Regions from separate parts of the Citrobacter sp. LJND-P06 genome, predicted to be linked through region 2. Evidence: predicted binding sites of a transcription regulator. Region 2 holds the regulator's gene; each other region holds the start of a gene.
The links. The regulator LexA, encoded in region 2, represses DNA repair genes until DNA is damaged. The targets are predictions, from matches to a motif close to TNCTGTATGTACATACAGNA.
Positions count from the first base shown of each region.

Region 1: the regulator LexA is predicted to act here: its motif matches at 3,075-3,094, upstream of umuD (translesion error-prone DNA polymerase V autoproteolytic subunit).
Region 3: the regulator LexA is predicted to act here: its motif matches at 4,421-4,440, upstream of dinB (DNA polymerase IV).
Region 4: the regulator LexA is predicted to act here: its motif matches at 2,178-2,197, upstream of sulA (SOS-induced cell division inhibitor SulA).

Region 1 covers NZ_CP187317.1:2,643,853-2,651,485, forward strand. Annotated here, with positions in the region: gene ACO7SM_RS12685 (DUF1869 domain-containing protein) at 1-43, opposite strand, end outside; gene yeaR (DUF1971 domain-containing protein YeaR) at 47-409, opposite strand; gene leuE (leucine efflux protein LeuE) at 596-1,234, opposite strand; gene umuC (translesion error-prone DNA polymerase V subunit UmuC) at 1,373-2,638, opposite strand; gene umuD (translesion error-prone DNA polymerase V autoproteolytic subunit) at 2,622-3,056, opposite strand; gene dhaR (dihydroxyacetone kinase operon transcriptional regulator DhaR) at 3,195-5,111, opposite strand; gene dhaK (dihydroxyacetone kinase subunit DhaK) at 5,435-6,505, shown strand; gene dhaL (dihydroxyacetone kinase subunit DhaL) at 6,517-7,149, shown strand; gene dhaM (dihydroxyacetone kinase phosphoryl donor subunit DhaM) at 7,160-7,633, shown strand, end outside.
Region 2 covers NZ_CP187317.1:4,288,640-4,296,272, forward strand. Annotated here, with positions in the region: gene dinF (MATE family efflux transporter DinF) at 1-1,016, opposite strand, end outside; gene lexA (transcriptional repressor LexA) at 1,174-1,782, opposite strand; gene ACO7SM_RS20250 (diacylglycerol kinase) at 1,892-2,260, opposite strand; gene plsB (glycerol-3-phosphate 1-O-acyltransferase PlsB) at 2,426-4,846, shown strand; gene ubiA (4-hydroxybenzoate octaprenyltransferase) at 4,942-5,814, opposite strand; gene ubiC (chorismate lyase) at 5,826-6,323, opposite strand; gene malM (maltose operon protein MalM) at 6,504-7,457, opposite strand; gene ACO7SM_RS20275 (maltoporin) at 7,571-7,633, opposite strand, start outside.
Region 3 covers NZ_CP187317.1:3,613,585-3,621,217, forward strand. Annotated here, with positions in the region: gene frsA (esterase FrsA) at 1-567, opposite strand, end outside; gene gpt (xanthine phosphoribosyltransferase) at 667-1,125, opposite strand; gene pepD (cytosol nonspecific dipeptidase) at 1,386-2,843, shown strand; gene ACO7SM_RS17150 (GNAT family N-acetyltransferase) at 2,885-3,337, opposite strand; gene dinB (DNA polymerase IV) at 3,346-4,401, opposite strand; gene dpaA (peptidoglycan meso-diaminopimelic acid protein amidase) at 4,656-5,396, shown strand; gene ACO7SM_RS17165 (class II glutamine amidotransferase) at 5,367-6,134, opposite strand; gene lpcA (D-sedoheptulose 7-phosphate isomerase) at 6,180-6,758, opposite strand; gene fadE (acyl-CoA dehydrogenase FadE) at 6,998-7,633, shown strand, end outside.
Region 4 covers NZ_CP187317.1:2,875,319-2,882,951, reverse strand. Annotated here, with positions in the region: gene matP (macrodomain Ter protein MatP) at 1-134, shown strand, start outside; gene ompA (porin OmpA) at 246-1,292, opposite strand; gene sulA (SOS-induced cell division inhibitor SulA) at 1,647-2,156, opposite strand; gene ACO7SM_RS13855 (TfoX/Sxy family DNA transformation protein) at 2,373-2,987, shown strand; gene yccS (YccS family putative transporter) at 2,965-5,118, opposite strand; gene ACO7SM_RS13845 (YccF domain-containing protein) at 5,137-5,583, opposite strand; gene helD (DNA helicase IV) at 5,706-7,633, shown strand, end outside.

The sequences.
Region 1 (7,633 bases), 1.6 Mb from region 2:
TACTGTTGTTGGTCACCGTCACGGTATACGTTGCTTTACCCATGATTTACTCCTTCCCGGTACGAATGACTTTCCGTTGGTTTGCGCTTTCCAGTAACACTTCCGGGGCAACGAAAAAATCGATGTTAAAGTAAGTGTCGTCACTCATCACTTCGATGTTATGCCACTTTTCCGGTGGAAAAACGCCAAACTGACCGGCTTCAATAATCATCACCTTTTCTGGCTCGGGACTGTGTTCATCGGCATATCCGAGATATTTGACCGCCCCCTGCATGACCGACAAACGGGGATACACGCCCGGTCGGGTTCCTTTATCAAGGTGGCGTTCGAAAATTCCGGCGGGTGCTGTCTCTTTGTTCCAGAATGGCGTGGCGCGTGTGTGAATATGATTCTGTGGAATTTGAAGCATTGTCTTCCCTCTTTCCATCAACAACGCAGCGTATTGTCATTCATCGCTGCTATAAGAAGGTTACTCCTCAAAATATGCATTTAAAATACCATTTATTGGTTATTTTAAAGGGTTATACACCAGGGTGGTATCTTGATTTACGGAGGAGAAAACAGAGGCCCGTCAGAATAAACGGGCCTGTCGGTATTACGACTGCAGCGTTGCCAGACGCGCGGCAAAGCCGACGAAAATCAAACCAATCAGAGAATTGCCGACTTTCGCCAGTTTCTTTTTAGTCCGAATATATTGCGTCACAAACGCCCCCGAAATAATCAGGAAGCTCAGGTAGAAGAAGCTCACCACTTCCAGCGAGATGGCCAGAATCAAAAATGACAGTCCCGTATGCGGCGCGTTCACATCAATAAATTGCACGAAGAACGACACGTAAAACAGGATCGCTTTTGGGTTGGTCAGGCTCAGAACTAAGGCGCGTTTAAAAATCGCACCAAAAGGAACATCCTCGCCAGCCGACGCGTTTTCTTTTGATTTCAGCGTCGCGTAGAGCATCTTTGCGCCAAGATAAAGCAGATACAATGCGCCGAGATAGCGAACAATACTAAACAGCACCGGCGTCGTTTTGATCATCGTCGCAACGCCGGCGTAAGCGAGAAACATCAGCACCGCATCGCCAATAAACACACCGCTTGCCGCGAGATAGCCACCTTTTATCCCACGCCCAACGCTATTTTTCAGCACAAAAAATGTATTAGGGCCGGGTACCAGAACGATAAAAATTGCCCCGACCAGATACGTCCAGTAATTGAGAACTCCATACTCTGCGAACACGTTAACCTCTTCCTGAAAAAAACAGATACGCCTGGCTGCAAAACAATATGCTAACGAATGCGCCTGATGATGGAAAGGAAAATCAGGGCACCCTTGCATACCCAGTGCATTACTCCGCAAAACAGGCAATATTGCAGATTATTTCACCACTGGTAGATCTGAAAACCGCGTGGTATAGCGTGGGGAGAGCATTTCCCGCTTCATTTGCCATTGCTGCTGCACTCCCTGCCCGGCAAAATAGAGGGTGCCTCTCCCCTTTTTGCTGTTGAGGTTATCCAGCACCGTCATTAATTTCTCACTGTTGGGGTGTGGGGCGTTTTCATCAAACAAGTTTAGCTGAGCAATCCCCTGGCTGAAAAAATCACTGAGCATGACGCCTGCTTTCATATAGCGAAAACCGTCTTTCCAGATCCTGTCCAGCGCACTGCTGGCAACGCGAATAATGTCGCGGGTATCCTGAGACGGAATCGTTAACTGACCACACGCCTGCGGCGCGTAAAATACCTCATTTTCGGCATGCGGGCTGGTTCGCATAAAGACGCTGATAGCGCAGCAGTACTGCCGTTCTGCCCGCAGTTTTTCCGCCGCACGCTCAGCGTACATACAGATCGCCTGATGCATCTCGTCGTACTGGGTAATGCGGTGGCCGAATGACCGGCTACAAATAATCTGCTGTTTGGTGGGGGCAAACTCATCAAATGCCAGGCAGGATTCCCCGCGCAGTTCACGCACGGTACGTTCCGTCACCACGCTGAAGTGTTTACGCATCACCCAGAGAGAGCTGTCAGCCAATTGCAGCGCCGACGTAATGCCCATCGCGTTGAGTTTCTTACTGGTACGCCGTCCAATCCCCCAGACCTCTTCAACTGGGACGTGCGCGAGAAGTTTTCGCTGACGCAACGTGTCTGAGAGATCGACCACGCCGCCGGTCTTTTGCCATGTTTTCGCTGCAAAATTGGCGACTTTTGCCAGCGTTTTGGTCTGCGCAATGCCGACGCCAACGGTCAATCCCGTGTTCTTTCGTATCTGATGACGAATCTGGCGCCCAAACACCTCGAGTGAATAGCCACGCCCGATGCCTGACAGATCGATAAATGCTTCATCAATCGAATAGACCTCTATCGACGGTGCCATTTCTGCCAGCGTCAGCATCACACGGTGGCTGAGATCGGCATAAAGCGCATAATTTGAGCTAAAAACCGCGACGTTCTGACGCCGTAATTCATCTTTCACTTTGAAATAAGGCGCTCCCATTTTTATGCCGAGCGCTTTTGCCTGTGCCGATCGCGAAATAATGCATCCGTCGTTATTTGAAACCACCACCACCGGTTTTCCCTCGAGATCCGGTCGAAAGACCGTCTCACAAGACGCATAGAAACTGTTTACATCAACCAGCGCGAACATGTCGGTGTGATTTCAAGGTAAAGGTTACAACGCCAAAGAGTTGCAGCTCTTCCTCGCTCTGCAACACGATGGGGGAATAATGCGGGTTGTGGGGAACGAGCTGAAGACGGGGCCGCGTGCGTAGCTCCTTCACGGTAAACTCCCCCGCCACGGCTGCCACCACAATATCGCCATGCGTCGCCGTCAACGAACGGTCAACCACCAGTAGATCGCCATCGCTGATACCGGCGCCCACCATCGAGTCACCGCTGACCCTGACGAAGTACGTTGCCCCCGGATGCTTCACCACCAGGGTATTAAGATCGAGACTGTCCTCAACATAGTCTTGCGCCGGGCTGGGAAACCCGCATGAAACACGCTCCAGAAACAGAGGTAACGTAATGATGGCATTACGTTCACAGGAAAAAATATCATTCATCACGGCCAAACCAATAAATACTGTACATATAAACAGTACGTTGTATTTGCCGATCAAATCAAGCGACTTATGCTACCAGTGAATGAACCCGTTGAAGTCACAACATATTCAGTTATCCATGCCCCGCCACGTTCCCCCTCAACGCGAGTCCTGACGACGGCGCTTAAACTGGCTGACATCAATGTTGTACTGCTTTAGCTTACGCCATAGCGTTGTACGCCCAATGTTCAAGATGCCGGACATCTCCTGTACACGACCGCCGGTAACCTGTGCCGCATGAATAATGGCGTCTTTCTCAATACCGGCAAAGGTCAGGTGGGTTGAGAGGCGCGTGCCGCCCTCTTCGACGCGTTCGGTGAAAAGATGTTCCGGTAAATGGCTCAACCGGATATGCCCGTTGTCGCAACTCATGGCGATGTTTTCGATAACGCTGAGCAACTCAAAATCATTCCCCGGCCAGGCGCACTCCACCAGTTGCGCCATCGCATCATCTTCTATCTTCAGGCGCGTTGAGAAACGTTTCTCAAGACGCGCCAGTGTATTACGCACCAGCGCTGGAATACTGTTTCGCCGCATTCGAAGCGGCGGAATGGTGATTTCAAAGGCATGTAACGCGTAGTAAAGCTGGCGACTAAAGCGGTTTTGTTCCACCAGCAACGCGAGATCCAGCGTCGTAGAGGCGATGACTTTCACATCGACAGGAATCAGCCTGCGGGCATCAAGACGCGTTAATACCCCTTGCTTGAAAACCTGCAGAAGCGCCGATTGCAACTCCGGCTCCAGATATTCAATTTTCTCCAGAAACAGCGTACCGCCGTTGGCCAGCTCCAGACGACTTAAACGCCCGCCCTCCGTCGCGCCATCGCTATCGCCCTGTCCGAGGACGGTATCGGCATACAACTGACAGTTCACTGCAATATAGGGGCCTTCCGCACGCTCGCTTTCATTATGAATAGCCTGGCTGAGCTGTTCTTTGCCGACCCCTTCCTCCCCGCAAAGTAGCACCGGGAAGCGCCCCCGCGCGGCCTGACGCCCAAAATGCAGTAAGCGTCGGGTATCAGGATCGTCGCCCGGCATCTGTGCAAAGGTGTGGCTCACTTTTCCCAATTGGCTGGTCATCAACTGACGCATCTGTTCGACAGGATGGAGCAGCAGAATAAAACTGGCCCCCTGAGCCTCAATAATCGGTTTCAGGGTGATGACCGCATCCACAAATTGATGCTGACTTTCAAACGTGACTTCGACATGGTTAAGCTGGCGCATTTGCCGGATTGCACGCTGTAAAACGGCAGGCAGCGTGACCAGCTCAGTGATTGTTTTTCCCTGGCTCGACTGGGCATCCAGATGCAGTAATCGCGCGGCCTGCGCATTCAGAAATTGCAGCGTTCCCTGCTCATTCCAGGCCATCACGCCGTCGACCATCCCTTCGAGCAGGCCGTATAGCTGATTCAGATGGCGATTAGACTCGGTCAGCAGGTTGTCGGTCAGCAGCGAATTGCCCACTTCACGCGCTATCGCCAGCGTCAGCGGCAGATCGGACGCCGCCTCCTGCCCAACGGGACAACACAAGGCGATGGAACCCGACTGGCGACCGTGGTTATCAAAAATAGGCGTGGCGAAGAAACTCCAGCCAGACAGCATCCGTTTGAAATGTTGTTCGCCAGACGTTTGAATCGGCTGTCCAAGCGCAGACGCCAGAGAGAGCGCACAGGTGCCAATAAGACTTTCCGCACAGTAGGCGCCGTTGTTAAACCCCAGTTCGCCAAGCTGTTGCAGCGTGAACGGATCGCCGCAGCGACTCAGAATGCAGGCCGACTCATCAAGAATGAATAGCCCACATCCCCGGGGAGACATGTATTCCCAGGCATCCTCCAGCGCCGCTTGCCCCAACGCCAGCAGTGCGGTCTTTCGCCGGCAAATAGAGTCAAACGTCAGCCCCTGTGCCTGATGCGGCGCTACCCAGGGCTCCCGCTGCATCATTGTGCTGCAGCGTTGCCACGAGGCGCTAAGAACGCCAGAAACGGCGTTGTCGTCGGTTTGATGTAGAGTCGCCATGTTTTCTCCGCGCGCCCAGGCGCACCTTTCCACGTCCCGGTGACCGGGAACCTTTTTCGCCTTTAGCGGCGGCAAAGAGGGTTGAATCTCTCATTTTTGCCGAAAAATTCATCTTCGCGTTCCATTATGAAACATAAACAGAAATATATGTTCCGTATTGAAACATTTATTTGTGGAATTTTCTTTTCGCGTCGCTACGGCACAATGATCGTATCGGCAGCATGTGGTCGCCGTGTCGTTGTCCATAACCGATACACCCACTCAGATGCCTGCAATGCGTCCCCTTGCGCAGCCATCTCATGACGACCTACGGAGCACAAAAAATGAAAAAATTGATTAACCGTGTCGAAGATGTCCTGAATGAACAACTGGCCGGTATGGCAAAAGCCTTTCCTACACTGACGCTGCATCAAGACCCGGTGTATGTCACCCGTTCAGACGCCCCTGTGCAAGGAAAAGTGGCGCTGCTGTCGGGCGGCGGTAGCGGACATGAACCCATGCACTGCGGCTACATTGGTCAGGGGATGCTTTCCGGCGCCTGCCCGGGTGAAATTTTCACCTCTCCGACGCCGGACAAAATGTTTGAATGCGCGATGCGTATCGACGGCGGTGAAGGTGTTCTGCTGATTATCAAAAATTACACCGGCGACATTCTTAATTTTGAAACGGCCACCGAGCTTCTGCACGACAGTGGTGTGAAGGTAACGACCGTCGTCATTGATGATGATGTGGCGGTCAAAGACAGCCTCTATACCGCCGGTCGCCGGGGAGTGGCAAACACAGTTTTGATTGAAAAACTGGTCGGGGCGGCGGCAGAACGCGGTGATTCGCTGGAAGCCTGCGCAGAACTGGGACGTAAACTCAACAACCTCGGCCACTCCATTGGCATCGCGCTGAGTGCATGTACGGTGCCTGCCGCCGGGAAACCCTCGTTTACCTTGCAGGATAATGAGATGGAGTTTGGCGTGGGTATTCACGGCGAACCGGGTATTGACCGTCGGGCTTTCACCTCTCTCGATAAAACCGTCGATGAAATGTTCGACACCTTGCTGGAAAACGGTGCCTACAGCCGTACGTTACGCCACTGGGATCCCGTTCAGGGCGTATGGCAAGAAGACAAACAGGCCAAGCAACCGCTGCAACGCGGCGATCGCGTGATTGCGTTGGTCAACAATCTTGGCGCGACGCCGTTATCCGAGCTATTCGGGGTCTATAACCGACTCGAAAACCGTTGTCAGGACGCGGGCATTCGCATCGAACGCAATCTGATCGGATCGTACTGCACCTCCCTGGATATGGTCGGATTTTCCATCACCCTCTTAAAAGTGGACGATGAGACGCTGGCATTATGGGATGCCCCGGTACATACCCCGGCCCTCAACTGGGGTAAATAAGGAGATTTTTTATGTCGCTCAACAGAACGCAAATTGTTAACTGGCTCTACCTGTGCGGTGAAATCTTCACCAAAGAGAGGGATTTTCTCACCGGGCTCGACAGAGAAATTGGCGATGCTGACCACGGTTTAAACATGCATCGCGGATTCAGCAAAGTGGTCGAAAAATTACCCGCGATTGCCGACAAAGATATCGGTTTCATTTTGAAAAATACCGGCATGGTGCTGCTCTCCAGCGTCGGGGGGGCCAGCGGCCCACTGTTTGGCACCTTTTTCATTCGCGCCGCTCAGGTGACTCAGGCTCATCAAAGTCTGACTCTCGACGAGGTCTATGCAATGGTGCGCGAGGGCGCTGAGGGAGTGGTCAGCCGGGGCAAAGCCGAACCGGGTGATAAAACGATGTGCGATGTCTGGCTACCGGTAGTGGAATCCTTGCGCCACTCTTGCGAACAGGCGCTGTCCGTACCGGCAGCGCTGGAGGCCGCCCATCATCAGGCACAAGCGGCGGCGCAAAGCACCATCGCCATGCAGGCGCGCAAAGGTCGCGCCAGCTACCTTGGCGAACGCAGTATCGGTCACCAGGATCCGGGAGCGACTTCCGTCATGTTTATGATGCAATGTCTGGCGACCGCCGCCAGAGAGTAAGGGGAATACGATGGTAAACCTGGTCATTGTCTCTCATAGCGCCCAACTGGGCGAAGGCGTTGGGGAGTTAGCCCGACAGATGTTGATGGGGGGAAGCTGCAAACTCGCGGTTGCTGCGGGTATTGATGACCCGCAAAACCCCATTGGCACCGACCCCATCAAAGTGATGGAAGCCATTGAGTCCGTGGCTGACACAGACCACGTGCTGGTGATGATGGATATTGGCAGCGCGCTGTTGAGCGCAGAAACGGCGCTGGATTTACTCGATCCGGCTATTGCGGCGAAAGTGCGTCTGTGTGCCGCGCCGCTGGTTGAGGGAACGCTCGCGGCGACCGTGAGCGCAGCAACAGGCGCCGGTATCGATAAAGTCATTAGTGACGCCATGAACGCCCTTGACGCCAAACGTGAGCAACTGGGTTTACCCTCGCCGTTCGAAGCAAACAACCCCACGACGGCATTCTCCGTCCACGACAGTGAAGCGCGT
Region 2 (7,633 bases):
AACGCGATGATGTGTTCGCCCGCCAGGGCATAAACGAGAGCAAACAGCAGCGCCACAATCCCTGACTGTCGACATGCCGCACGCCAGACATCCAGCAACTGACTGCCGTCACGGGCGCCATACGCCTGCCCGGAATGTGCTTCGACTGCATAAGCAAATCCATCAAGGGCATAGGCGGTAAAGGTCAGCAGGGTCATCAGAACAGCATTCACCGCAATGATATCGCTGCCCAGTCGCGCCCCGAGAACCGTGATCGCGCCAAAGCACAGTTGCAGCAACAACGAACGCAGCATGATATCCCGGTTAAGCGCCAGCAAACGGCGGAAATTCCCCCGCCAGGCCTGTTTCAGCATCATGGATGACACGCCGCGCAATCTAAGCACTTTGCGCACCATCAACAGCCCAAGCAACAACGTGGCATACTCAGCAATCACCGTCGCCAGCGCTGCGCCCTGCACGTTCATATGCAAGCCCATCACCAGCCACAGATCGAGCACAATATTGAGAATGTTGCCGACAACCAGCAGGATCACCGGCGCACGGGCATACTGAACGCCCAGCAGCCAGCCCAGCAGCACCAGATTCGCCAGCGATGCCGGGGCGCTCAGCCAGCGGATCTCCAGAAAACGCCGCGCCTGTACCAGCACGGCTTCATTTCCACCGACGATATGCAATGCAAGATCGATGATTGGCGTGCGGAACAGCGCGATTAAGGTGCCCGCCCCCAGCGCCAGAATCAGTGGCTGCACCAGCGCACGCGCCAGCGCCTGGGGGTTTTTGGCGCCAAATGCCTGAGCCGTCAGCCCGGTGGTGCTCATGCGTAAGAAAAGCAACAACATGAAAAGAAAACTGGTTGCCGTTGCGCCCACAGCAACGCCGCCCAGATACACAGGGCTGTCCAGATGCCCAATCACCGCAGTATCGACCAGTCCCAGCAAGGGAACGGTGATATTGGAGAAGATCATCGGTAATGCGAGACACCAGAGTGCTTTGTCGGAAGAGGTAAAGAAAGGCATGCGGGAAAGCCTGAGAAGGAGTGATAAAAAAGAAGTTAGATCGTCAGATGATGGCGTAAATGCCCTATCCAGGCGTTTTTTCCAGGCCCGGTAAGCGTAGCGCCACCGGGCATGTCGCCGGATAACAGCGTAAACGTCTAATCCGGCCTGGAGAGAATTACAACCACTCACCGTTACGGATGACACCGACAGCCAGCCCTTCAATCGTGAAGTTTTGCTCGCGCAGGTCAACCACAATCGGTTTGAACTCACTATTTTCTGGCAGAAGTTCGATTTTATTGCCCTGTTTTTTCAGGCGTTTTACCGTGACTTCATCGTCAATACGCGCTACCACCACCTGGCCGTTACGCACGTCCTGAGTTTTGTGTACCGCCAGCAAATCACCGTCCATAATCCCAATGTCTTTCATCGACATACCGCTGACGCGCAGCAAGAAATCGGCATTAGGTTTAAACAGCGATGGGTCGACCTGATAGTGGCCTTCAATATGCTGCTGTGCCAGAAGGGGTTCCCCTGCCGCCACGCGACCGACTAAAGGCAGCCCCTCTTCTTCTTCCACCAGCAGGCGGATACCGCGAGAGGCGCCGGAGACAATCTCCAGGACACCTTTACGTGCCAGCGCTTTCAGGTGTTCTTCAGCCGCATTTGGGGAACGGAACCCCAAACGCTGCGCGATCTCCGCACGCGTCGGTGGCATGCCTGTCTGGCTGATGTGATCCCGAATAAGATCGAACACCTCTTGCTGCCTGGCCGTTAACGCTTTCATTCCGCCCCCTGGGTGTATATACAGTTATGCTGTGAGTATATACAGTTAAAGGCGATTTTGGAACCACAAACAGCACAAAAAACAAGAGATTTATCGGATTATGGAAGCCTTATCTAAAATGCGACCACAGCAGGATTCCCCAGGTGATCATCGCGACAAAAATCGACAGTAATACTGCCGCTGACCCCATATCTTTCGCCCGCCCGGAAAGCTCATGGTGTTCAGAGCCAACGCGGTCAACCACCGCTTCAATCGCGCTATTGAGGATTTCCACGATCATCACCAGCATGACAGAACCAATCAACAAAACGCGCGTGATGGCATCCACATCCAGCCAGCAGGCAATCGCCACGCCCAACAGCACAGCAACACTTTCCTGACGAAATGCCGCTTCATGAATCCATGCAGCACGAAAACCTTTCCATGAATAACCAGCAGCTTTAATGATTCGGGTAAATCCAGTGGTATTATTGGCCATCAAAAGAACCTTTTTGCGTTATCAGCGTCAATGACATTATATGATTAACCCACAAAATTCGGGTTACAGCGGCGCGAAGTATGACGGGATACACCAGAAATTCGCTAGACTTTCTGATATCCTTGCAGCGCATTTGCATTATTAACCAGAGGCTTTACATCGTTTATGTCTGGCTGGCCACGAATTTACTACAAATTACTGAATTTACCATTAACCGTACTGGTAAAAAGCAAGTCTATTCCAGCGGAACCCGCTCCGGAATTGGGGCTCGATACATCTCGTCCCATTATGTACGTTTTACCGTACAACTCAAAAGCGGACTTGCTGACATTGCGCGCCCAATGCCTGGCGCACGATCTCCCCGACCCGTTAGAGCCGCTGGAGATAGACGGAACTCTGCTGCCGCGTTATGTGTTTATTCACGGCGGCCCGCGCGTATTCACCTATTACACGCCGAAAGAAGAGTCGATCAAACTCTTTCACAATTACCTCGACCTTCACCGCAGTAATCCAGATCTGGATGTACAGATGGTGCCGGTATCGGTGATGTTCGGCCGCTCTCCGGGGCGTGAAAAGGGTGAGGTAAATCCCCCTCTGCGTATGCTGAATGGCGTACAGAAATTCTTTGCCGTTTCCTGGCTGGGGCGCGACAGTTTTGTCCGTTTCTCGCCTTCTGTTTCCTTACGACGGATGGCTGACGAGCACGGAACCGACAAAATTATTGCCCAAAAACTGGCGCGTGTGGCACGAATGCATTTCGCCCGTCAGCGTCTGGCGGCGGTCGGGCCGCGTCTGCCTGCCCGACAGGATCTGTTCAACAAGTTGCTGGCGTCAAAAGCCATTGCGCGCGCGGTGGAAGACGAAGCACGCAGCAAAAAAATCTCTCATGAAAAAGCGCAGCAGAACGCCATTGCGCTGATGGAAGAGATTTCCGCCAACTTCTCCTACGAGATGATTCGCCTGACCGACCGCATTCTGGGCTTTACCTGGAACCGACTGTATCAGGGGATCAATGTCCATAATGCAGAGCGTGTACGTCAGCTTGCGCACGACGGGCATGAAATCGTCTATGTGCCCTGCCACCGCAGCCATATGGACTATCTGTTGCTCTCGTACGTACTCTATCATCAGGGGCTGGTGCCGCCGCATATCGCTGCCGGTATCAACCTGAACTTCTGGCCAGCCGGCCCGATTTTCCGTCGCCTGGGCGCGTTCTTTATTCGTCGTACCTTTAAGGGCAACAAACTCTACTCCACCGTTTTCCGCGAATATCTCGGCGAGCTATTTAGCCGTGGTTATTCCGTTGAATATTTTGTGGAAGGCGGGCGTTCCCGTACTGGCCGTCTGCTGGATCCGAAAACCGGCACCCTGTCGATGACCATTCAGGCGATGCTGCGCGGCGGTACGCGTCCAATCACTCTGGTGCCGATTTACATCGGTTACGAGCACGTGATGGAGGTGGGGACTTACGCCAAAGAGTTGCGTGGCGCGACGAAAGAAAAAGAGAGCCTGCCGCAAATGCTGCGTGGCTTGAGCAAGCTGCGTAATCTGGGTCAGGGCTATGTTAACTTTGGCGAACCGATGCCGTTGATGACGTACCTGAACCAGCATGTTCCTGAGTGGCGTGAATCTATCGATCCTATCGAAGCCGTGCGTCCCGCCTGGCTGACACCAACGGTCAATGGTATCGCTGCTGAGTTGATGGTCAGGATTAACAAAGCGGGTGCGGCAAACGCCATGAACCTGTGTTGCACCGCGTTGCTGGCGTCCCGTCAGCGTTCGTTAACGCGCGAGCAACTGACAGAGCAGCTCGAGTGTTATCTGGATCTGATGCGTAATGTCCCGTATTCCACCGACTCTACGGTTCCGTCGGTCAGCGCCAGCGCACTGATTGACCACGCGCTGCAAATGAACAAGTTCGAGGTCGAGAAAGATACTATCGGCGATATCATCATTCTTCCGCGCGAGCAGGCGGTACTGATGACTTACTATCGCAACAACATTGCGCATATGTTGGTTCTGCCTTCACTGATGGCAGCCATCGTGACGCAGCATCGCCGCATCTCCCGCGACGCACTGCTTGAGCATGTTGAAATTCTCTACCCGATGCTGAAAGCAGAACTGTTCCTGCGCTGGGAGCGGGATGAACTGGCGGGCGTCATCGACGCGCTGATAAGCGAAATGCAGCGTCAGGGGCTGATTACCGTCCAGAAAGACGAGTTGAATATCAACCCGGCGCATTCCCGTACTCTGCAACTGTTAGCCGCGGGCGCGCGTGAAACGCTGCAACGTTATGCCATCACCTTCTGGCTGTTGAGCGCAAATCCGTCGATCAACCGCGGCACGCTAGAAAAAGAGAGCCGCACCATGGCTCAGCGTCTTTCCGTACTGCACGGGATCAACGCGCCGGAGTTCTTCGACAAAGCGGTATTCAGCTCTTTGGTGTTGACCCTGCGTGATGAGAAGTACATCAGTGATACCGGTGATGCGGAGCCTGAAGAGACGATGAAGGTTTATCAGATGTTGGCTAATCTGATTACCTCAGATGTGCGTTTAACCATAGAAAGCGCAACGCAGGACGAGTGATGTTAAAAAGCTGGGTGGCGGCTTCGCCTTACCCGGCCTACGGTTCTGCGCAATTATGTAGGCCCGGTAAGCGCGAGCGCCACCGGGCTTTTTTATCAGAAGTGCCAGTAACTCATCGCCAGCCCCAGAAACAGCACCAGGCCAACATAGTTGTTATTCATAAATGCTTTAAAACAGGCTTCACGTTCACGGTGCACAATCAGTTTTTGTTGATACACAAACAAGGCGCCCGCCACCAGCAGCGACCAGTAGTATCCCAGCCCCAGGCCGTTCATCCAACCAATCAGTGCCATCAAGGCCAACACACCCACCTGCAGGATGCCAATGATCACCTTGTCATACTGACCGAACAGAATGGCCGTCGATTTAATGCCGATTTTCAGGTCATCGTCCCTGTCCACCATGGCGTATTGCGTATCGTAAGCCACTGCCCAAAGAATGTTGGCGAGGAACATCAACCAACAACTCAGCGGAACCGACTCACTGACGGCAGCAAACGCCATCGGTATTGACCAGCCAAACGCCGCACCCAACACCACCTGCGGTAAATGCGTGTAACGTTTCATGAAGGGATAGACCCACGCCAGAGCCAGAGCGGCCACCGACAGCAGAATCGTCATCGTATTCAGCGTCAACACCAGCAGGAAAGCGAGGAGCACCAGAACCACAAAAAGCACCCGCGCTTCTTTCTCGGTGACGGCGCCGCTGGGCAGCGGTCGGTTCGCCGTGCGTTTGACGTGCCCGTCGAATTTGCGATCGGCATAGTCATTCACCACGCATCCCGCCGCGCGCATCAACCAGACGCCCGCCACAAACACCGCCAGAATCCACAGCGGCGGCGCACCGGGTGTCGCCAGCCACAGCGCCCACAGTGTTGGCCAGAGCAGCAGTAAAGCGCCGATTGGCTTATCCGTACGCATCAAGCGGTGAAACGCCAGTAGCTTATTCTGCGTCAGACTCCACTCCATATATTTTCCTCTCAGTACAACGGCGATGCAGGTAAAAACAATTCTGTCAGCAGGAGCGGTTTTCCGCTCAACCGCAGACGGGAACGACGTCCCCACAGCGCTGCATCGCGACCAATCTCGATAAAATCTCGGGTCAACGTCGATGATGTAAACAGGTAACGCCCGAGCGGGGTTTTACCCAGATTTTGCAACGCCAGTTCAGGGCCGCACAACGTTGACTCCGGCACCACAGTACGCCCGGCAAGCCAGGGCTCACCATCCGCGCATAACAGAATTTCACGTAACCAGTAACGGGATTCCGTCGGCAATAGCGGCAGTTCTTCCACTATTTCATGTTGCCCAACAAATCCTTCCCGAATCATCGTCACGCTCACCTTTTTTCCCTGCTGCTCAAAACGTTTGGTCATGGAATCTTCCAGCAACAGCCAGTCCAGCTGTTGGGAGTCCAGCGCAGGGATTGCGTCGAAATAGCGCAGCGCACGCAGTTGCGTTAACGCAGGGTGTGGCATGCCTTGCTCTCCAGTTCATAACCTGAGGGCATTGTATCGCAGAAAAGAGATTACGGGAGGCGTAAACATAATTAAGTGAACTGTTGCGCAACAGGAGTGTAACAATTCGCATGGAATGATAAAAAAAGGTGCGCCAGGAGACGCACCAGTTGTTGCAAAATCAGCAATGCGGGGAGACGGTTACCCCTTGCCTTTTACAGTGCTGATAAAGGTGGAACGGGCAGATGTGGACCCCAGGCGTTCGGCTTCATCAAGCAGTTTCAGCGCTTTATCCACGTCACCTGCGGCGACGGCATCTTTAATGGCTTTGTTGAAGTAGCTCTCGGTGTCATTCAGCATCGGCTCACTTTTCTTCGCCGATGCTGGCGCGACGACAGGTGCGGCAGCAACCGCCGCCGGAGCTGCGTAAGTCGGCGCAGGTGCCGCTGTGTTGCCGACGGTCACCGGGCCCGGTGCGGAAGAGCCAAACAGCGGCCCCACCAGCACACTGGAGCTGCTGTTGGTTTTCACTTTCAGTTTCAACAGGCCGTCGGTGGTATGACGCGCGATAGGATCGGGAATATCCGGAATGGCGTTACCGACCCCTTTTGCATAGGCCTTAGCGGGATCGAGCAGCTTAGTGGTCTGCTGGAGATCTTTTTCGGTGGTAAAGACCAGAACATAGAGCTTCTGCTGGCCCAGGGCTGGCGTGAGACGCATCACCCCTTCCAGGCTATCCGCGCTCATTACGCCCGGCTCCTGATAGGTAAAATAGCTGCTGGGGAAGAATGCAGAAGGCGTCATGTTCTGATCAAGAATAAGAACGTTCGGCGCAAATACGCTGGTTTGCTTGTTCACTTCACTGGTCAGCGTCAGGGTCAGCTCACCAATGTTTGCCGGTACGCTATAGGCGGCAACCGGGCCGCTAATGCCAGCAACATCAAGGCGTTGACCGCCAGTAGCCAGTTGTGTGGACTGCGTTTTGCTCTGGTCGACAGGCGTCCAGGTTAATTGTTGTAATGCCGCGGTCGGAATCGCAGGCGCAGCGCTAATGTCTTGCGGAACATAGTTCACTTCCGCCAGCGTCACACCAGGGACACTTGCGAACAACCCTGCAGAGAAACAAAGGGCAACGAGACTTTTCTTCATTTTCATTGTTATCACCTCAGATAGCATGGGTTCAGCGGTGGCCAGGCAATAGCGCGCTAAACTCCAGAACAGAGGGGCTTACGCCCCTCTTTAGGTCTTTACGTCAGATTAGCGAAGCATTACCACCAGATTTCCATCTGGGCGCCAAAGGTGACTTCATCGTCGTCGCCACGGCTGAAGGT
Region 3 (7,633 bases), 680 kb from region 2:
TTTTGGCATATGCAAAAAGCCCGTCACCGGCGCGCCGCCGGGCACGGAAAATTCTATTTCACGTAATGTACCAGGCAATCTTTGCGCGGCCTCTTCATAGGCACGGTTCGCCAGAGCCTGTGCCTGCTCCGCCAGATCGTCACCTTTCAAATGCGGATAGGCGGCAATACTGTATAAGGTGGCTGCATGTAACCAGTGGCGACCGCTGAGCTTCGCGTCTTGCTCCTGGCTGGCCTTCTGCTGCCACTCCATGGCCTGTTTTGCCCATTCATAGATCCAGTTACCGCCGCGATAGCCAATGACCGTGTCGTACAACTCTTTGTCTGTCCTCTCGGCCTCGCTCATGACAATGCGGGCCTGCACTTCAAGGATTTCACGGGGGTCAACACCGCGCCAGATCCACATTAGACGGTTAACCATGCGATACCAGTGTGGAATGGTTTTACCATCCAGCGTGGACTGCACAGGCGACGACGTTCCGTTATTGAATCGACGGACAAGCGTGGACGTTTCAGGGTGTTTGAAGCGGGGTTTAAACAGGGTTTCGCTGAGGTTAGCCTGTGACATTCGTGCAGCCTCCATAGGTACTTACTGAGGCCTATTGTAACGCGTGTGTGAGTAAAAAGAACAACGCCCGGCATTACCGGGCGTTGAAAATTTCAGAGATTAGCGACCGGAAATCGGCGGAATGAACACGACGCCCATATCCCACGGTTGCTCAATCCAGGTATCCTGAGGAATATCAACAACATAATCGTTCACCAGCGGACGACCAGCCGGTTTTGCGAAGATGGTGACAAAATGTGCCTTAGGATACATTTCACGGATCGCCACAGCGGTGCCGCCGGTATCGACCAGGTCATCGATCACGATGAAACCTTCACCGTCGCCTTCCGCACGTTTCACCACTTTCAGCTCGCGCTGGTTGTCGTGGTCATAGCTGGAAATGCAAACGGTATCGACATGGCGAATACCCAACTCACGCGCCAACAATGCGCCCGGTACCAGACCACCACGGCTAACGGCAATAATGCCTTTCCATTGTTCAGAAGGCAGCAAGCGGCTTGCCAGTTTGCGTGCGTGAATCTGCAACATGTCCCAGGTGACGACGTATTTTTCGCTCATGTGAAGTGTCCCAGCCTGTGTATCTACGGCTTAAAAAGTGTTCGAGGGGGAAATAGGTTGCGCGAGATTATAGAGATCTGACGCGCTAAAAACCAGTGCTTAGCGGAATCTGCCCCTCTTTTACGTGCTTTCTACTACCCGCCGCCGGATAAAGTGGTATTCTCAATTGCATCTCGCAAGCCTGACTTGTGGTGTTTTATATTCTGCTAACCCTGTGCCCTGCAAGAAAGTTTCGCAGGACATCGCCAAGGAGACTCATCGTGTCTGAACTGTCTCAATTATCTCCACAACCGTTGTGGGATATTTTTGCAAAAATTTGTTCAATTCCTCATCCTTCTTATCATGAAGAACAACTCGCTGAGCACATTGTCGGCTGGGCAAACGAGAAAGGTTTCCACGTAGAGCGCGACCAGGTCGGGAATATCCTGATTCGCAAACCTGCTACCGCTGGGATGGAAAACCGCAAGCCGGTCGTCCTGCAGGCGCACCTCGATATGGTGCCGCAGAAAAACAACGACACCGTACACGACTTCGCTAAAGACCCTATCCAGCCGTATATCGACGGCGAATGGGTGAAAGCACGCGGCACAACGCTTGGGGCAGATAACGGCATCGGTATGGCTTCCGCGCTGGCGGTGCTCGCTGACGATAGCGTCGTTCACGGCCCGCTGGAAGTGCTGCTGACCATGACCGAAGAAGCGGGTATGGATGGTGCATTTGGCCTCCAGGCAAATTGGCTGCAGGCAGACATTCTGATCAACACCGACTCCGAAGAAGAAGGTGAGATCTACATGGGATGCGCCGGTGGTATCGACTTCACCTCTAACCTGCCGCTGACCCGCGAAGCGGTTCCCGCAGGTTTCCAGAGCTTCAAACTGACCCTGAAAGGGCTGAAAGGCGGCCACTCTGGCGGCGAAATCCACGTCGGTCTGGGTAATGCCAACAAACTGCTGGTTCGCTTCCTGGCGGGCCACGCTGAAGAGTTAGATCTGCGCCTGGTGGATTTCAACGGCGGTACTCTGCGTAACGCTATCCCGCGTGAAGCCTTTGCTACCGTTGCCGTTGCCGCTGATAAAGTCGATGCCCTGAAAGCTCTGGCGAACACTTATCAGGAAATCCTGAAAAACGAACTGGCGGCAAAAGAGAAAAATCTGGTTGTTCTGCTGGATGCCGTTGCCAACGAGAAAGCGGCGCTGACCACATCCTCTCGCGATGGCTTCATCCGTCTGTTAAACGCCACGCCAAACGGCGTTATCCGCAATTCCGACGTGGCGAAAGGCGTCGTCGAAACCTCCCTGAACGTGGGTGTGGTCACCATGACCGACGACAACGTGGAAATCCACTGCCTGATCCGCTCTCTGATCGACAGCGGTAAAGACTACGTGGTGAGTATGCTGGATTCTCTGGGCAAGCTGGCTGGCGCGAAAACGCAGGCGAAAGGCGGTTACCCAGGCTGGCAGCCGGATGCCAACTCCCCGGTCATGCACCTCGTGCGTGAAACCTATCAGCGTCTGTTTAACAAGACGCCGAACATCCAGATAATCCACGCCGGTCTGGAATGCGGTTTGTTTAAGAAACCGTACCCGGAAATGGACATGGTTTCTATTGGGCCGACCATTACCGGGCCGCACTCCCCGGATGAACAGGTTCATATCGAAAGCGTAGGCCATTACTGGACTCTGCTGACCGAACTGCTGAAAGCAATTCCGGCCAAATAAGTTGCTCTCCTGCCCGGTAGGTTCAGCTTACCGGGCAATTTTCACCTCACGGCTTTTCGCATAACGAAATTGGTAAAAACCGCCCCTCTGGCCTCTACCTGTTGCTCTTTGACTATCTGATAACCTTGCCCAATAAAAAAGGGTCTTGCGGTGATGCTGGCTTCAACCCAAAAAGCCGTGTCAGGATGCCGTTGTTCCAGATGGCGAAGCAGGCAGGTCGCCATCCCCAGACGTTGTGCACCCGGCAAGACAAATAGCAGGTCGATGTAATCCTGTTTGGCCGTGAGGAACCCCACAATTTTCTGTTGGCAAACCGCCACCAGCCCCTCCGATTGCCGCAGTTTCCGCTGCCAGACAATTTCATCAATTTGCGCCCACGCGGCGATCTGTTCCGGCGAGTAATCCTTGCTGGCGCCCTCTCTGATAGCGCTGAGAAAAATCTCGCACAACGCCTCAAAATCATCGGGTTGATATTCCCGAATATAAACGTCCATCGTCATGGTTAAAGCCCCAGTAGCAGTTGTCTTTCCAGTTGCGGATCCAGCAGCGTCACGTGTAATCCGACTAACCGGACGCCGCGTCCTCCCCGACGTTCGTCCCAGGTTTTTCTGGCTGTGGCGATAAGGTCTTCTTTCGTTAACCGAGGCCAGACATGTTCCTGGGTGGTCTGCTGAAAATCATTAAATTTTAATTTGATGCCCTGGCGGGCGATGAGCAAATCCGGCCTCACCTTTGCCAGACGCCGTTCGAGTTCAGGATACAGTCGTTCAATGATCGCTTCGCACTCGGCCCATTCATGAATATCTTCCGCCAGCGTACGCTCAACGCCGACCGATTTACGTAGCCGTTCATTGTTCACATCCCGCTCATCAATGCCCTGACTGCGCTCCCACAGCACCCGACCGAACTTGCCGAAACGTTTGAGTAATATCGCCAGATCGTAGCGCTGCACATCCTCACAGGTGCGTAGCCCCATCGACTCCAGTTTGGCGGCAGACACCTTCCCCACACCCGGGATTTTCGCCAGCGGCAACGTTTTGATAAACGCAGACACATCCGCGGGAGCAATGACATACTGCCCGTTCGGTTTATTAAGATCGGAGGCGATTTTTGCCAGGAATTTCACGGGGGCAATTCCCGCAGAGGCGGTCAATTGCAGCTCGTTAAAGATTGTCTGACGGATCTCCTGGGCAATCAGCGTGGCAGACCCCATGCAGTGAGTACTATCAGTAACATCCAGATAGGCCTCATCCAGTGAAAGCGGTTCGATCAACGAGGTATATCGCGAGAAGATCGCCTGAATTTGGCGAGAGGCCTCTTTATAAGCCTCATAGCGCCCCGGCAATAATGTGAGATGAGGGCACAGTTTAAGCGCCATTCCCGTAGGCATGGCACTACGCACACCAAATTTACGCGCCGGATAGTTCGCTGTGCTGATCACTCCCCGGCGCTCGCGACTGCCGCCGATAGCAACGGGAATATCGCGCAGTGCAGGGTTGTCACGCATTTCAACCGCCGCAAAAAAGCAGTCCATATCGACATGTATGATTTTGCGCATCTTCCTCTCCCCCGCACATTACTGTTTAAGTATACAGTATTAATGTGCAATAAAAAGAGAGTAAATCCGTCCGTTTCCGACTGTACTTTCCCGCCGTGTCTTATATAAAGAAACACTAAATTGTAAACGCAACACGAGAGACTTGCGAAAAACTTCAGTGATGCTAATGTGAGCGCTCAAAACCAGATTAGTCCGATTTGGGGACTCTTTTGCCGTTCTGGCATGTGTAACCGTTTTATCAAGGAAAAAGCAGTATGCGTAAAATCGCATTGTTTATTGCGATGCTTTTGATTCCGTGCGTCTCATTCGCCGGTTTGCTGGGCAGCAGCAGCCCGACCATGCCAGTCAGCAAAGAGTATAAGCAACAGTTGATGGGGTCGCCGGTCTATATTCAGATCTTCAAAGAAGAGCGCACCCTTGATCTCTACGTCAAGATGGGCGAGCAGTATCAATTGCTCGACAGCTACAAAATTTGCAACTATTCCGGTGGATTAGGCCCTAAGCAACGCCAGGGCGATTTCAAAAGTCCTGAAGGCTTCTACAGCGTTCAGCGCAGTCAGCTCAAGCCCGACAGCCGCTTCTACAAAGCCATTAATATCGGTTTCCCCAATGCTTATGACCGTGCTCACGGGTATGAAGGGAAATATCTGATGATTCACGGTGCCTGCGTTTCCGTCGGCTGTTATGCCATGACCGATAACGGCATCGATGAGATTTTCCAGTTTGTTACCGGCGCGCTGGTCTTTGGCCAGTCCAGCGTTCAGGTCAGTATTTACCCGTTCCGCATGACCGATGCAAACATGGAACGCCATAAGTACTCTTATTACAAAGATTTCTGGTCACAGCTAAAACCGGGATACGATTACTTTGAACAGACCCGTAAACCACCGACTATTTCTGTTACCGGTGGCCGTTACGTGGTCAGCAAGCCGTTGAGTCACGAAGTGGTTCAGCCGCAACTGGCATCAAACTACACGCTCCCCGAGACAAAATAATCGCCATTCGCCTGGCATGATCTTTTGCCAGGTTTCATTCCCGGTCAGCGGCTGGGTGGCAATCACGGTGACCACATCATTAGGTGTGGTTTCCGAGCTAAAGTCGATCTCAACATCCTGATCCAGCAATGTCGCCACACCAAACGGCGCACGACGCGTGATCCAGTATAAATTCGTTGAACAGAACGCCATCACATAGCGCCCGTCAGACAGCAGCATATTAAAGACGCCCTTCTCGCGTAATTCCCCTGCCAGCGTGGCAATATATTTAAAGACAGACGTCATATTGCCCGGCGTGCGCGGGTAGCGGGCGGTCAGTTTGTGTAACAGCCAGCAAAAGGCCTTTTCGCTGTCAGTTTCGCCGATGGGACGGAAATTGCCGGTCTCCAGGGATTTATACCCGGTAAGTTGCCCGTTGTGGGCATAACTCCAGTTTCTTCCCCATAGCTCACGCGTAAAGGGATGGGTATTTTCCAGCGCCACTTCCCCACGATTCGCCTGACGAATATGCGCAATCACGGAACACGATTTAATCGGGTAGTCCTGCACCAGTTTCGCAATGGGAGAATTAAAGCTGGGTTGTGGATCTTTGAAAGTGCGACAGCCTTTACCCTCATAGAAGGTAATTCCCCAGCCGTCTTTATGCGGCCCGGTTCCTCCACCACGCTGCACCAGCCCGGTGAAACTAAAACAGATATCGGTGGGCACATTGGCGCTCATCCCGAGCAGTTCGCACATACTTCACCTCCACAACAGCGGGGGTGCAACACCCCCAGCGAAGATTTACTTAACCATCTCTTTTTCAATTAACTGAATCAGGATATGGATAACTTTGATATGAATTTCCTGGATACGATCAGCATAGCCAAAATGCGGTACGCGAATTTCGATATCCGCACTGCCCGCCATTTTTCCGCCGTCTTTACCGGTCAGGGTGATGACTTTCATTCCCTTTTCACGCGCCGCAGCAATTGCCTTGATCACGTTGCCTGAATTTCCTGACGTGGAGATCCCCAGCAGAACGTCACCTTCGCGCCCAACAGCTTCAACGTAGCGGGAGAAGATATAATCGTAGCCAAAATCGTTACTGACGCAGGAGATATGGCTGACATCGGAGATAGCAATGGCCGGATAACCCGGACGGTTTTCACGATAACGACCGGTCAACTCTTCCGCAAAATGCATGGCATCGCAATGGGAGCCGCCGTTACCACAGGAAAGTACCTTGCCGCCCGCTTTGAAACTGTCTGCCAGCAGGACCGCTGCGCGCTGAATGGCGTGAATATTGGCATCATCTTTTAAAAAATTAGCCAGCGTTTCCGCCGCTTCGTTCAGTTCGTTACGAATAAGATCCTGGTACATGAGGATATCCTTCAGCATGAATGTAAATGACAGGATGCAGTGTACCGGATACCACAGGAAGCGAGAAGTACAAGCCACCGGAAGCCCCCTGCCTTTTGATTTTTTGTGCCGGAGAAAACGGCAACAATGTGAGCTCGGTTGTAATTATTTTGTAAACACATTGCTAAAAGAAATAACATCCACTACAACCATATCATCACAAGTGGTCAGACCTCCTACAAGAAAGGGAGCTTTTCGTTATGATGATTTTGAGTATTCTCGCAACAGTTGTTCTGCTCGGTGTACTGTTCTATCACCGCGTAAGCTTATTTCTCAGCAGTCTTATCCTGCTCGCCTGGACAGCCGCGCTTGGCGTCGCTGGCCTGTGGTCAGTTTGGCTGCTGGTTCCTCTGGCCATTATCCTCGTACCGTTTAACTTTACGCCGATGCGTAAATCGATGATTTCTGCCCCGGTGTTTCGCGGTTTTCGTAAAGTGATGCCGCCAATGTCACGCACCGAGAAAGAAGCTATCGACGCGGGTACGACCTGGTGGGAAGGCGATTTATTCCAGGGCAAACCCGACTGGAAGAAACTGCACAACTATCCACAGCCTCATTTAACCGCTGAAGAGCAGGCGTTCATTGATGGCCCGGTGGAAGAAGCCTGTCGCATGGCGAACGATTTCCAGATAACCCATGAACTGGCCGATCTTCCTCCTGAGCTGTGGGCCTATCTGAAAGAGCATCGCTTCTTCGCGATGATCATCAAGAAAGAGTACGGCGGCCTCGAGTTCTCCGCCTATGCGCAATCTCGCGTACTGCAAAAACTCTCTGGCGTCTCCGGGATCCTGTCAATCACCGTGGGCGTTCCTAACTCGTTAGGCCCAGGTGAGCTG
Region 4 (7,633 bases), 1.4 Mb from region 2:
TTGCGCAGCGCCGTGGCAAAACGCTCTCAGAGACGATAGTGCAACTGATTGAGGATGCGGAACATAAAGAGAAGTACGCCAGTCAGATGTCTACGCTGAAGCAGGATTTGCAGGCTTTATTGGGTAAAGAATAGCGTGTGACTCTGCCCGCATGTTCTGGGAACAGTCGCTGAGAACAGTAGTCTGAGAACGATGGAATGGCGAAAAAAAACCCCGCAAAGCGGGGTTTTTTATTAGACGGAAACTTAAGCCTGAGGCTGAGTTACAACGTCTTTGATACCTTTAACTTCGATCTCAACACGACGATCCGGAGCCAGGCAGTCGATCAGTGCAGCGCGAGCTTTCACGTTGTCACAGGTGTTGCCAGTAACCGGGTTGGATTCGCCCATGCCACGTGCAGAGATTTTGTCAGAAGGAATACCTTTAGAGATCAGGTAATCAACAACGGACTGAGCACGTTTCTCGGACAGACCCTGGTTGTAAGCGTCAGAACCGATGCGGTCAGTGAAGCCCAGAACAACAACGGAACCGTCTTTCGGATCCAGGTTGCTCAGCTGGCTGTACATCTGATCCAGAGCCTGCTGGCCTTCTGGTTTCAGAGTTGCTTTGTTGAAGTTGAACAGAACGTCAGACTTCAGAGTGAAGTGTTTGGTCTGTACTTCTGGAGCCGGAGCCGGAGCCGGAGCTACAACTGGAGCCGGTTCACCCTGGCCGAAGCGGTAAGAAACACCTACGCTCAGCAGGCCGTTGTCCGGACGACCACCAACGGTGTTAGCGTCACCGATGTTGTTGGTCCACTGGTATTCCAGACGGGTAGCGATTTCAGGAGTAATTGCGTACTCAACACCACCTGCGAATACTGGGGATACGCCAGTGTCGTGGTCTTTGAAGCCGGTGTTGTTTTTAGCGTCTGCACGCCAAACCATACCACCCAGACGAGTATAGATGTCCAGATCGTCAGTGATTGGGTAACCCAGTTTAGCGGTCAGCTGAACGCCCTGAGCTTTGAAGGCGCCGGTCTGAGTGTTGCCTTTGTACGGCATACGACCTAACCAGTCATAACCCATTTCGAAACCAACGTACGGGTTAACCTGATAACCACCGAACGCGCCTGCGCCCAGCTGGCTTTCTTCAGTTGAACCGTTGTTGTTGATTTGGTTGTTGCCAATGTCATGGAACTGAGACCAGCCCAGTTTAGCACCGGTATACCAGGTGTTATCTTTCGGAGCGGCCTGCGCTACGGTAGCGAAACCAGCCAGTGCCACTGCAATCGCGATAGCTGTCTTTTTCATTTTTTGCGCCTCGTTATCATCCAAAATATGCCATGAATATCTCCAACGAGATAACACGGTTAAATCCTTCACCGGGGGACCTGCTCAATAGTTACTCTACCGAATCTGCGGCTTAGGCCGAACACCCCTGGCGATGTAAAGTCTACAACGTAGTGGAAAACTTACAAGTGTGAACTCCGTCAGGCATATGAAAAAAAAAGGCTTGTATACACATTATTTAACATTTAGAGATGAGAAATTGAGCAGTAAAAATCGCTGAAACCGCTTCTGGCAAGCGTTCGCACCAAAAAAGCCTTAGGCTTCAATACGGCGGCAAAGCATGAAAAAAAAATCCAGGATAATTCCGAATTTTACTTAATGATACAAATTAGAGTGAATTTTTAGTCCGGAATGCTGTCTCGGGGCTAAGGAGTGGGCTTGCACCGGACGCATAATAAATCCCATTGCATTCCCCTCATCGGCAGCTTTTACCAGTTGCGTATGCTCTTCTTCTGTCAATTCATCCGACAACCAACCGATCACGACACTGTAATTTCCTGTGCGCAATGCCCGAATCATTGATTCTAAAGTATGGCACGGCGAAAGCTGGTTTATTTGCATCACCTTGGTGAGGGGAAGTCCTGCTGACTGTACCCATTCCCGGCTGAGTTTTTGCTGTGGCGTCAGCCAGAGTTGCCAGCGCGATTGCTGCCCTAATTGTTGCAGAAGGGGCAGAAGGAGCAATTGGGTCATCATAGGCTGGTCTTCGCGGTAGACCACTTCACTGATAAGCCCTGCGGTGGAGTTCTCCGAAGAGACACGCGCAATTCGACCGGAAGTGGAAGAGAGCGCCGAAGAACGATTTGCATAACCTGATGTGTACATAATCAATCCAGCCCTGTGAGTTACTGTATGGATATACAGTAACCCTGTGACCCATAAAGATCAACCTTATTTTCGGAAACAGACTCGCAATTTTTATTCGTCGTCGGCGTAAAAACAAAATTCATCTTGCCCCTTTAGAATAAGTTGCCTATTTTCGTCATTAACGGAGCTGTTACTACAATTTATTTATTTAGCTTATGATTTAAAAGGATTTTTATGAGAACACATTCTTATAGTCGAATCTATAAATCTCAAGAATACCTGGCTTCACTGGGCTCGATTGGCTACCGCTCGCTGTTTGGTAGTTACAGTTTGAGTATTGGGGATACTGTCTTTGCGATGGTTGCGAATGGTGAGTTATACCTTCGTGCCTGCGAGCAAAGCGTACAGTACTGTGTGAAACATCCACCTGTCTGGCTGACGTTTATGAAGCGCGGACGTCAGGTCATACTTCACTATTATCGGGTGGATGAAAGCTTGTGGTGCGACCAGCAACAACTGGTGCGTTTGTCACAGTATTCACTGGATGCGGCGGTAAAGGAAAAACATTCCCGATTTTCGCATCATCGTCTGAAGGATTTACCCAATATGACCTTTCATCTGGAGATCCTCCTGAACGAAGCGGGGATTAAAGATGAGAGCACATTACGCAATCTGGGGGCGAAAATGAGCTGGTTGAGGCTTCGTCACCTTAATAACTCCCTGACGGTGAAAGTTCTCTATTCCCTGGAAGGGGCGATTCTCCGGGTACATGAAGCCGCGCTCCCGGCGGTGCGCCGCCAGGAGCTTGCAGACTGGGTTCAGTCTCTTACGACAGAACAGGGGTCTTAGACGGCAATTGCGTAATTTGTCGTTGCAGACGTCCGATCTCGGGGAGCAGCGCTATCAGCAAGCCAATCTGCTGTACGACAAGCGGTTCTTTGCTGTCCGGGAGCGGTTCCAGATGCTGAATCCGCTGTTTTAGCCCCTCCAGCGCCTGATGTACCCGTTGTTCGTCTGCGGGTTGATGATGAAGCGCATCATCGACATAGCACACCGCATCGTCCAGCAGGGTCAGAACCTCCTGATTGGTTAACTGCTCACGGTGAGCGCCTAACGCAGAAATGTAGCTGGTAAAAGTATGGTTGAGGCAAAGTAACCGAAACGCGGCCTCACGTGTTTCTGCGGTGACATCGGGCTCGCTCGACATATTGGACACCACCGATGCCAGTTCTGCATCGCGATTGTGTGCATCCCGGCGGGCAATACGGTAGGTCAGTCGGTTATCACGCCCCTGGTGATATTGTTCGAGGATTGCATCCAGGTAGCGGCAGTTTGCATCCGTCGCGCGTTCCAGAACTCGTGGAAGATTGCGAAAACGCCAGTCAGGCCAGATGAAGCTGACGGCGGCCCACGCGATGGCACAGCCAATGAGCGTATCAATGACGCGCGGGAGAGCGACCTCAAAACCTTCTCCCAGCAAGTTAAAGCACAGCAACACCAGCAAGGTAATGAAGATCGTGGCGTGGGCATACTGCACATTGCGAAATGCGAAAAACAGCACGCCTGTAATCACCAGAAGGATCAATTGCCCTTCGAGGGAGGGAACGAACCACAATATCGGCAAGCCAATGGCGACACCCACCAACGTGCCGATAATCCTCAACGCCAGACGATGTCGGGTGGCGTTATAGTTTGGCTGGCACACGAACAGGCTGGTAAGCAGGATCCAGTAACCGTGATCCATTCCGGTAATTTGGATCAAGGCATAACCCAGGCAGAGAACTAACGACATTCTTACTGCGTGACGAAACAGGGCGGAATCTGGCGTGAAATTGCGGCTCAACCGTAGCCAGGTATCGCTGAATCCGTGCGGACTATCGTCTGCCAGCAGATTCTCTGATTCATTGCGAGGCATCGCCTGCGCCTGCTCAGATTCAATCGTGGCCAGTTGTGCATCTATTGCGCGTAAGTTTGCGAGTAAAAATCCCAGCGTTTTCAGTAAGTCTGCTGAAGCGCCGCCGGCCCGCATGCGTTCGAGCGCCGCGTCAAGGTGGGTGAACGCTCGTTCAAAATGCGGATCATGCTGGTATGGCGTGCGCAATAAAAGACAGCGCGACAGATGCATACAGGCTTGCCCTTGCATCGACATCAGACGCTGAAAGCGGAACATCACGTCGCTGTGGCGGAAATGATCGCGTAACGTTTGATACTGGATATGCGATGAGCTGGCCCGTTCATGAATATCCTGGGCAACAAAATAGTAGTGCAACGTCCGGCGCGTACCGCGTTGCCCACGGTCGCCACGCAGACGAGTGAGCAGAGAGATTTTAGTCTGGTTTAGCGTTGCCATCAGTTGCCCGTTGGCCAGCGCTAAATCGTACAAAGGCGCCTGACTCTCATCTTCAATATCCGGATCATATAACCGGGATTTTAATTCCAGATAATGCGCGAGCTGCTCATAGCTGCGCGCCAGATTATCCTGCAGTGGGCGAATAGGGAATAACAGATGCCCGGTCAGCGTAAGCAGGTTGTACCATACTGCCCCAGCCAGCAGGAGCAATGGTTGTTGATACCACTGTTCGTACAGCGATGCGCCCAGCATGGTGTAGATGGCGATCAGCAATGCGCCAAAAGCAATGGTCGCGTAGCGCTGCCCAAGGCCGCCGAGCAAAATAAATCCGCTGGTCGATAACGTCAGACCAATAGCGAAAAGCCAGGGCCATGGAAACAACAATTCCACGGAGGCGGAGGCGATGAAAAAACAGATCAGGGTGATTATCAGATTGCGCAGACGTCCTGCAAGGCGATCATCCAGATCGGTCAACGCAGCGGCCACCATACCCAGCGTTAGCGGTATGGTTAGTTTCACATCGCCCAGCCACCAGGGCAGGGCCGTTGTGCCGCACAGCGCGATAAAAATACGCACATAATATAACCAGGTACTATTCCAGGTGTACCGCCTAAGCAAGGGACTCAACATAAAGGCCATCAGTCCTGATCATTCAAAACGGCGACGCGCATTTGCTTCGCGCGCAGCCTGAGCGGTTTCAACAGTGACCACGCGGCGGCCAACCGGCCAGAGTGCGATGGCGGCAATTTTGAAGTTCGCAATGCCGACAGGGATCCCGATTATCGTAATGCACTGGGCAATACCGGCGGCAATATGCATCAGGCATAACCACCAGCCGAACAGAATCAGCCAGAATACATTGAGTAACGTACCGCCCGTATTCATCAGCGCATTTTTGCCCGCCGGGTTAAGTTCATCCACATGAATCGCTTCGTTGCCGTAGGGAAACAGAGAGAGTTTGGTTATTTCCCAGCACGAGCGCGTCAGGGGTAATGTAAAAATCAAAACGATACTGACGAGCGTCGCCAGTAACCAGGCCAGGGTGGTCGCAAAACCCCCCAACACAAAATTTAGGATATTCAGAACGGTACGCATAAAGCCTCGGTCAAATCTGGTTTTCTATGATTCAAGGCAATTGTAACGTTTTTTTGGGCTGGAGCACGTTTTCTCTGGCGGTTACACTGAGAAGTAAACCTCTCGTGTGGATCCACTGAGTCATGGAACTGAAAGCAACTTCTCTTGGAAAACGGCTGGCGCAACACCCTTACGATCGGGCTGTTATTCTTAATGCCGGTATCAAAGTCTCTGGCGATCGCCATGAATATCTTATTCCATTCAATCAGTTACTGGCTATCCATTGCAAACGCGGCCTGGTGTGGGGAGAACTGGAGTTCGTCCTGCCGGATGATAAAGTGGTGCGCTTGCACGGTACAGAATGGATCGAAACGCAACGGTTTCACCATCATCTGGAGGCGCACTGGCAACGCTGGAGCCAGGAGATGAGTGACGTTGCTGCGCAGGTGTTGCAGGAACAGTTAGACCTCATTGCACAGAGTACGGGGGAAAACAGATGGTTGACCCGTGAGCAAACGTCAGGAATTCAGCAGCAAATTCGTCACGCGTTTGCGGCGCTGCCGTTGCCTGTCAACCGGCTAGAATCCTTTGAAAATTGTCGCGATACCTGGCGTAAGTGCCTGGCATGGCTAAAAGATATCGAAGGCTGTCGGCTGGCGCATAATCAGGCTTATACCGATGCCATGCTGACAAAACATGCGGCGTTTTTCGAACAGATAGAATCGTCCCCGTTGAATCCCGCGCAGGCCAGAGCGGTCGTCAACGGCGAGCATTCGCTGTTGGTTCTTGCCGGGGCGGGCAGTGGTAAAACGTCGGTGTTGGTCGCGCGTGCCGGTTGGCTTTTGACCCGAGGAGAGGCGTCGGCTGAACAAATTCTGCTGCTGGCTTTTGGCCGTAAAGCGGCCGAAGAGATGGATCAGCGTATTCGCGAGCGGTTACATACTGAAGAGGTCACTGCACGCACGTTCCATGCGCTTGCGCTGCACATCATCCAGCAGGGGAGCAAAAAAGTCCCCACAGTCAGTAAACTTGAAAACGACACTGACGCGAGGCATCAGCTCTTTATTTCGGCGTGGCGACAGCAGTGCAGTGAGAAAAAGGCGCAGGCAAAAGGCTGGCGGCAATGGCTGGAAGACGAAATGCAGTGGACGGTGCCGGAAGGCAATTTCTGGGATGATGCAAAGCTGCGGCGTCGACTGGCACCGCGACTGGATCGTTGGGTGAGTCTGATGCGGATGCATGGCGGCACACAGGCCGAGATGATCGCCAGCGCACCGGAAGAGATCCGCGATCTGTTCGGCAAACGCATCAAATTGATGGCGCCGCTACTGAAAGCGTGGAAAAGCGCGCTGAAAGAGGAAAGCGCTGTCGATTTCTCCGGGCTTATTCATCAGGCAATTATTACCCTTGAAAAAGGGCGCTTTATTAGCCCGTGGAAGCATATTCTGGTTGACGAGTTTCAGGATATCTCCCCGCAACGCGCGGCATTGCTGGCCGCGTTACGTCGGCAAAACCCTCACAGCACCTTGTTTGCCGTCGGGGATGACTGGCAGGCCATTTATCGTTTCAGTGGGGCGCAGCTTTCGCTCACGACGGCGTTTCATCAAACGTTTGGCGAGGGCGATCGGTGCGATCTTGATACGACCTATCGCTTCAACAGCCGGATCGGTGAAATTGCTAACCGGTTTATCCAACAGAATCCACACCAACTAGCAAAACCGCTCAACAGTCTGACGGCAGGGGATAAGAAGGCGGTTACGCTGCTGGAGGAAAGTCAGTTGGATGCCTTGCTGGATAAGCTTTCTGGCTATGCAAAAGAGGATGAGCGAATTCTGGTGCTGGCGCGCTACCATCATTTGAAACCCGCCTGTCTGGAAAAGGCCGCGACGCGCTGGCCAAAACTACAGCTGGATTTTATGACCATTCATGCCAGTAAAGGCCAGCAGGCAGACTATGCGATCATCGTTGGGTTGCAGGAGGGAAGCGATGGTTTTCCGGCACCGGCGCGAGAGTCAATCATGGAAGAGGCTTTGCTGCCACAGGGAGAAGATTTCCCGAATGCAGAGGAGCG